2 linked regions of the Rhodopirellula bahusiensis genome follow. The protein of the gene in region 1 interacts with the protein of each later gene in a pairwise test. Links are inferred from orthologs where the notes say so. Each region holds a gene or a part of one and is shown on either strand. Other genes may lie near its edges.

What was found.
Region 2: the proteins of nusG (region 1) and rho interact in binary tests that used the Escherichia coli proteins (3 or more experiments, as listed by UniProt). The link is inferred for Rhodopirellula bahusiensis from one-to-one orthologs.

What each region holds. Positions count from the first base shown.
Region 1 is NZ_NIZW01000007.1:67,967-71,459, reverse strand. The notes cover bases 74-3,032. They hold nusG (transcription termination/antitermination protein NusG), read right to left. Parts: upstream 1,928-3,032; coding sequence 1,220-1,927; downstream 74-1,219. Other genes in these bases: tuf (elongation factor Tu), read right to left, coding at 2,647-3,032; secE (preprotein translocase subunit SecE), read right to left, coding at 1,924-2,382; rplK (50S ribosomal protein L11), read right to left, coding at 647-1,072; msrB (peptide-methionine (R)-S-oxide reductase MsrB), read left to right, coding at 74-592. In the rest of the region: more of msrB, read left to right, coding at 1-73; more of tuf, read right to left, coding at 3,033-3,493. UniProt on the Escherichia coli protein: Part of the processive rRNA transcription and antitermination complex (rrnTAC). The complex forms an RNA-chaperone ring around the RNA exit tunnel of RNA polymerase (RNAP).
Region 2 is NZ_NIZW01000009.1:38,080-41,539, reverse strand. Bases 119-3,044 are described here. They hold rho (transcription termination factor Rho), read right to left. Parts: upstream 2,328-3,044; coding sequence 909-2,327; downstream 119-908. Other genes in these bases: CEE69_RS12835 (DNA-3-methyladenine glycosylase family protein), read right to left, coding at 2,637-3,044; ribH (6,7-dimethyl-8-ribityllumazine synthase), read right to left, coding at 380-847; CEE69_RS12850 (ATP-binding protein), read right to left, coding at 119-294. In the rest of the region: more of CEE69_RS12850, read right to left, coding at 1-118; more of CEE69_RS12835, read right to left, coding at 3,045-3,356. UniProt on the Escherichia coli protein: Facilitates transcription termination by a mechanism that involves Rho binding to the nascent RNA, activation of Rho's RNA-dependent ATPase activity, and release of the mRNA from the DNA template.

The DNA.
Region 1 (3,493 bases):
GCATTCTCGTTCATGGCGTTTTGGCTCGCTACACAAACTGGCTCTCGCCCTCATCGGAGCAAGCGGATTGCTGCTCGGGGGATTGGCACTGCAAGCCGACGAATCCGATTCATCGAGCGGATCAACGTCTGCTCTGAAGGTCACTCAGGAAGGCGCGGATGAGTCGGACACGATATCCGAGGAAGAGTACATTCCTGCGACAAAGGCTGAGCTTCGAAGGAAACTGAACCGGATTCAATACGATGTGACTCAGAATGCTGCCACGGAGCCAGCGTTTCGGAACGCCTATTGGAACAACAAAAAGAGGGGCGAGTATCACTGCATCGTCTGTGACAAGCCACTGTTCGACAGCAAGACCAAGTTCAAGTCAGGAACCGGTTGGCCTAGTTTCTATTTGCCAATCGCGAAAGACGCCGTTGGCTACCAGACGGACTACAAGATGCTGTATCCGCGGACGGAGGTGCACTGCAAGCGTTGCGAAGCACACCTGGGGCACCTGTTTGACGATGGCCCAGCACCGTCGGGCAAGCGATTTTGCATGAACAGTGCTTCGATGAAATTCATCGAAGCAAAGTCCGAGAGCAAAAAATAGCCCAGCGTCAAGATGCGGCTGGGCTACCAAATCAACTGAGCTGCCAACCGTCGATCAACCGTCGACGATGATGCCCATGCTGCGAGCGGTGCCTTCGATCATGCGGGTGGCTTGATCGATATCGCGAGCGTTGAGGTCTTCCATCTTCTTTTGAGCGATTTCTTCGCACTGAGCACGGGTGACCGTTGCGACTTTGTCCTTGTTGGGGACACCGCTGCCTTTGGCGATGCCAGCGGATTGCATCAGCATCGACGCGGCTGGTGGGCTCTTGGTGATGAAGTCAAAGCTACGATCGTTGTAAACGGTCACGATCACAGGAATCGGCGTGCCGTTGTATTCCTTGGTGCGATCGTTGAACTGTTGGACGAATTGTCCCAAGTTCACGCCGTATTTACCCAGCGATGTACCGACAGGAGGTGCAGGAGTGGCTTGACCGCCGGGGACTTGGAACTTGGCTTGGCCGGTGACTTGTTTTGCCATGGGTAAACAGCTTTTAGCTTTTAACGATTAGCGGTTAGCTCTTAAGGTGCAGCGTTCTGCTGAAAGGCCAACGCAATCTGAGGTGTTTGAAGTGGGATGGATGAGGATAATAACGCTTGCCGCTAATGCCTAGCAGCAAGAGGCATTTTACAAAGGCTCGACTTGCCAGTGATCCAGTTCCATCGGGACGCTGCGTCCAAAGATGTTGATGATCACTGTCACGCGGCCGTTGGCTTCGTCGACCACATCGACTTCGCCTTCTTGATTCTCGAAGTTGCCTTCTTTGACGCGAACACGATCGCCGACTTTGAATGGAATCGCAGTTTTGATCGGGGTTTCGTCTTCGTCGTCCACCGCGGGGCGATTGACGAAACGTTCGACGTCTTCGGGTTCCATTGGCATCGGTTTGCCAGCCGAACCGGTGAAATCGCTGATACCACCGACTTCACGAACGAGGAACCAGGTGTCGTCGTTAATCGACATGTACACCATGATGTAACCCGGCAACAATTTTCGCTTGCTGACGCGGCGTTTGCCGTCTCGAGTGAACGTGGCCACGTCTTCGGATGGCACGACGATGTCACCAAAGAACTCACCCATGTCTTCCATGCGAACCTTCTTGCGAAGGGCTTCGGCAATGGAATCTTCGCGGTTGAACGCGACTTTTAGGATGTACCAATCCATCGGGGACTCATCGTCCACTTCTGGTTTGGGCGGTGCGTTGGGGTCAACAGGAGCCGGAGGCGGGGGCGCGGGGGCTTCGGCTGCCGAAGTCTCTGGTGCCGGTGTTTCAGAAGCGGCGGGAGCGACTTCGGTTTCTGGCGAGTCGACGTCTTTCACGTCTTCATCACTCACGATGTTACCCCGATGAAGTTGAAGATGAATTGCCAGAGAACATCGAACAGGAACAATGTGATGGCAAGGAAGAAGATAGTGAAAATCACGACCACGGAAGCTCGGATCAGTTCATCCTTGCTCGGCCAAGTCACCTTGTTCATTTCCGCTTCGACGGCGATCAAGAAATCGGCGAATCGAGGCCAGTTGACGACTCTGAATCCGAACCAGAGCCCAGCGGCCAGCAACGCAGCCGGGATGGCTCGTGCAGCGAGGGAGGATTCTCCCATGGCAGCAGGGAGGAACGAATACAAACGCCAGCAACCCAACGTGACGATCACCCAAACGGCGAGAGCCGTCAGTTGGCGAACAATCCGGCCTTGGTTGGCTTTGTACACACCAGCATGGAACAGTTCGCTGCTCAGCGAACTGCCTCCGGCGCCGGCCGTGCCGGATTGGGTTAGATCTTTGGACACCCGTGGACTCCTTCGTGAATTGATTCTGGTGTTGAGCCAAATTGGTCATGGGCCAGTTTGCTCGGACCTCTTCCGCGATCACATCCTCTTGATCGTGGGGGCAAACCAGAATTCTGGACAGCAGGGGCGGCGAGAGTCGAACTCACAACCGCTGGTTTTGGAAACCAGTGCTCTGCCAATTGAGCTACGCCCCTGAAACAGCGATAAGCTACTAGCTATCAGCTAACAGCTTATCGCCTACATGTAACTTTCTGCAAACGCAGATTATTCGATGATCTTGGTCACAACGCCTGAACCAACGGTACGGCCGCCTTCGCGAATAGCGAAGCGAACGCCGTCATCCATGGCGATTGGTTTGTGCAATTCAACTTCAACCTTGACGTTATCGCCAGGCATGCACATGTCGGCACCGACCAAGTTGGCCGTTCCGGTGACGTCAGTCGTGCGGAAGTAGAACTGTGGACGGTAACCGCTGAAGAATGGCGTGTGACGGCCACCTTCGTCTTTGCTCAAGCAGTAAACTTCTGCTTCGAACTTGGTGTGAGGCGTGATGCTGCCTGGTTTTGCCAAGACTTGACCACGTTGGATGTCTTCGCGTTTGACACCACGAAGCAAGCAACCGACGTTGTCGCCCGAACGGCCTTCGTTCATTTCCTTGCGGAACATTTCGACGCCGGTGCAGGTGGTCTTGGTCGAGTTAGGGCCCAAACCAATGATTTCGACTTCTTCGCCGACCTTCACGACACCACGCTCGATACGTCCGGTAGCAACCGTACCACGACCTTCGATCGAGAAGACGTCCTCGATTGCCATCAAGAATGGCTTGTCGTCTTCACGGGTAGGCTCAGGAATGTGCGAGTCAAGTGCTTCCATCAACTCGGTGATGCACTTGCTGGCTTCTGGGTCAGCTGGGTTGTTGTAAGCTGGCAGCGAGCTACCACGAACGACAGGAACGTCGTCGCCTGGGTAGTCGTACTTGCTGAGCAATTCGCGAACTTCGAGTTCGACGAGTTCGAGCAATTCTTCGTCGTCGACCAAGTCACACTTGTTCAAGTACACAACGATGTAAGGAACGCCAACCTGGCGACCGAGCAACACGTGTTCTTTGGTT
Region 2 (3,460 bases), on another replicon or contig:
GCCATCGTCGAGGCGTTGCAACAGTGTCTTCGACAATGACCGTTCGGAGCGATTCACCACGCCGACGGGATAGGTGAATCGTGATTGAATGCTGGCGACGGTTTCGTCGATGTTTTGCATTCCACCGGCGGCAATCTCGTCGCGGGCCAGCAAGGCGCCGCCACTGAGCGCGTTCTCGATCACCGAGATGTTCTGGGCCTCCGTCGTTCCGCGAAACACGTAGGCTTGGATGATCCAGGCGATGAGCAGGATCAATAGAACGCCGCAGTAGAACTGGATGAACAAACGAGTCATGCAGGGCTCCGGATGCAGCGGTGATTTCAATCAGTGCGAACGCCACGCAAACTCGTTTGGCGTGACGTGGACTCGGCCGCAAACGCTATCGCATTTTGGTTTGCAATCGCAGCATTTCCAGCATTGCATCGGCGGCTTCGTGGCCTTTGTTTCCGACCGTTCCACCGCTGCGCTGGATCGCTTGTTCGACGGTGTTGCAAGTCAGCAAGCCAAAGCCAACGGGACGGCCCGTTCGTACTGATTGCTCCATCAGCGTGTCGCTGACGGCGCGATTGATGTGTTCGTCGTGAGTCGTCTCGCCTTTGATCACGCATCCCAGCGTGATCGCACCAATGACGTCAGCGTGTTGGAAGGCTTGCTCCACCGCCCAGCACAATTCCCATGCACCAGGCACACGGATCAGCCAGTGTTTGTCTTCCGGGATGCCAGCGTCAGTCAGTGATTGCAAAGCGGCCTGCACCATCGAGTCGCAGATGTTGGCGTTGTAGCGGCTCGCGATGATTGCAACACGTCCGCTGGGCAAATTTCCGGTGGTTCCATCGATGGAAGGCATTCAAATTCTCGGGAAAGAATTGGAGGGTGAAGGAGGTGGGGGGAATGCCGCGTGCGGCCATTCAGTCTTGCGGTTGAACACTCATGAGAAACTCAGCGTTGTTTTGTGTTTTTCGCATTCGCTTGGTCAGTTCCGTCATGGAATCGACTGGCGAGTGTTCCGCCAATTCGCGACGCAGGGTTTCAATCCTGCGATGTTCTTCCTGATCGAGCAACATTTCTTCGCGACGTGTGCCGCTGCGTGTCAGGTCGATCGCTGGCCAAACTCGGCGAGCGACGAGGTCTTGGTCGAGAACAATCTCCAAATTGCCGGTGCCTTTGAATTCTTCAAAGATCACGTCGTCCATGCGACTTCCGGTGTCGACCAAAGCGGTTGCCAAGATCGTGAGCGAACCGCCTTCTTCGACCTTTCGAGCGGACCCGAAAATCGACTTGGGTTTCTGCATCGCACCGGCGTCCAGGCCGCCGGTCAGTAGCTTGCCCGTTGCCGAATCGCTGTCGCTGTTGAACGCTCGGGCGAGCCGGGTGATCGAGTCGAGGAAGATGACAACGTCGGTTCCCGATTCCACCATTCGCTTGGCTTTTTCAACCACCATCTGAGCGACTTGAATGTGTCTCGCCGGTGGTTCGTCAAACGTGCTGCTGATCACCTCGCATTGAGGCGATTGGATCTCACGCTCCATGTCCGTCACTTCTTCGGGACGTTCATCGATCAACAAGACCACGACATAGGCGTTGGGGTAGTTGTTGAGAACGCCGCGGGCGAGGCTCTGCATCAACATGGTTTTGCCGGCACGCGGTGGACTGACAATCAGACCTCGTTGTCCAAATCCAATTGGGGTGAACAAGTCCACCACACGTGTGCTGAGTTCCTGCGCATCATGCTCGGTCACAATTCGCGAGCGCGGGTGCAGTGGCGTGAGATCATCGAACGGCTTTTGGCGTTGTCGCTGCATCGGGTCCGCATGATTGATCGCTTCGATTCGCAGCAAAGCGAAGTAGCGTTCGTTTTCCTTCGGCGGACGAATTTGCCCGGCAACATGCGAACCCGTGTGCAGTCCAAATCGACGGATTTGGCTGGGGGAGACATAGATGTCGTCGGGGCAAGACAAGTAGTGGTACTGCGCGCTCCGCAGGAATCCAAATCCATCGGGAAGGATTTCAAGCGTGCCTTCGCCGTACATCAGACCATTCGCACTCATCCGCGCTTTGAGCAAGCGGAAGACAAGTTCCTGTCGCGGCAGCGCAGCGATCTCTTGCAACCCTTCCGTTTCGGCAAGAGCGAGCAACTCGTCATGTTCGAGCTTTTGCAAGTCGTTGATGTTCAACGCTTGCTTGGGCGGTTGATCTTTCGCGGGGATGCCAACTCGGCCGCCCGCGCGTGTCACTTCACTGACGATCTCTTCGGGCAACGAGAGCGGATCGCGTTCGGCATCAAGCTCGCGAACACGTTTATCAACATCTTTGTCTGGGTGGCGCATACGGCGATTGCTACGACGAGCATTGCGCGCCGGACCCGGCGTGGAGGAAGGTTCCATGAGGAGAGAACCAAATCGGTAGGATGAAAAGAGAGGAGGACGGATGAGAGCCATCCGGGAGGGGTGCGACGCCAGATTGCCAACGCCACAGAACTTAGTTTAGACGAATGCATGCCCCCTGTCAGGCGGAATTATGAGGGGGCCGTGAAGATGGCGTCACAAACACCGCACCGCATCGGCTTCGGTCGCTTGTTCGCCTTAGGTGGTTTGGCGGAGGTATTCGGTTGTGGTCCCGTCCGTCGATGCAGCACCCTAAGTGACACTCGATGCGGCCATCGGGTTCAGAAGTCCACGGTTGTCCAGGTACAACGCCCATACCAATCGAGTTGCCGTCGAACGGTACGGGCGCCACTGTTTGGCACGTTCGACCACCGCTTCGAAGCTTTCGTATTGTCCCCCGTCCAATTCCTCGAGGCCTTTGAGGAGACCCAGGTCGCCGAAGGGAAGAATGTCGGGGCGATCGAGCGCGGACATCAGGTAAACCTCCGCGCTCCAGCGGCCGATCCCCAGCCTAGCGGTCAGTTGAGGCAGGGCCTGTTGATCAGGCATTTCGGCCAAGCGATCCAGCTGAAAACGGCCTCGGACAACATCATCGGCCAGTTGGTGCAGATAGCGGTGCTTTTGTCGACTGACTCCGCACGCTCGAGTCTGCACCGATGAAAGCGAGACAATGCCTTCGGCGGTGAGTGGTCCAGCGAGCAGGTGTTGCAACTTCAGGAAGGTCGACTCCGCCGATCGCAGCGACACCTGCTGCTCCAGGATGATTCGAGCGAGCGTTTCGAAGCCGGCGGGACGTCGCCACGACGGTGGGCTGCCCAATCGATGCTTCACCAGTCGGAGTGCAGCGTCCTTCTTTCCCAGGTAGTCGAGCGCTGCTTTACGCTCTCCCTCCGCGGGTGAAACCGCCTGCCTTGTTTTTAGGCGGCGGTTGCCGGGCGATGCCTGCGACTTAGGCACGGAGGGTGTTGGCATGGGGCTCGGATTGCAGGGTGTTGTAATTCTGGAAGTTTTAAGTCGTTTGTCTTCAGTGTCTTGCGAGAATTTGCGGAAGTCCGTTTTTGCTTTTGGTCCAAAGT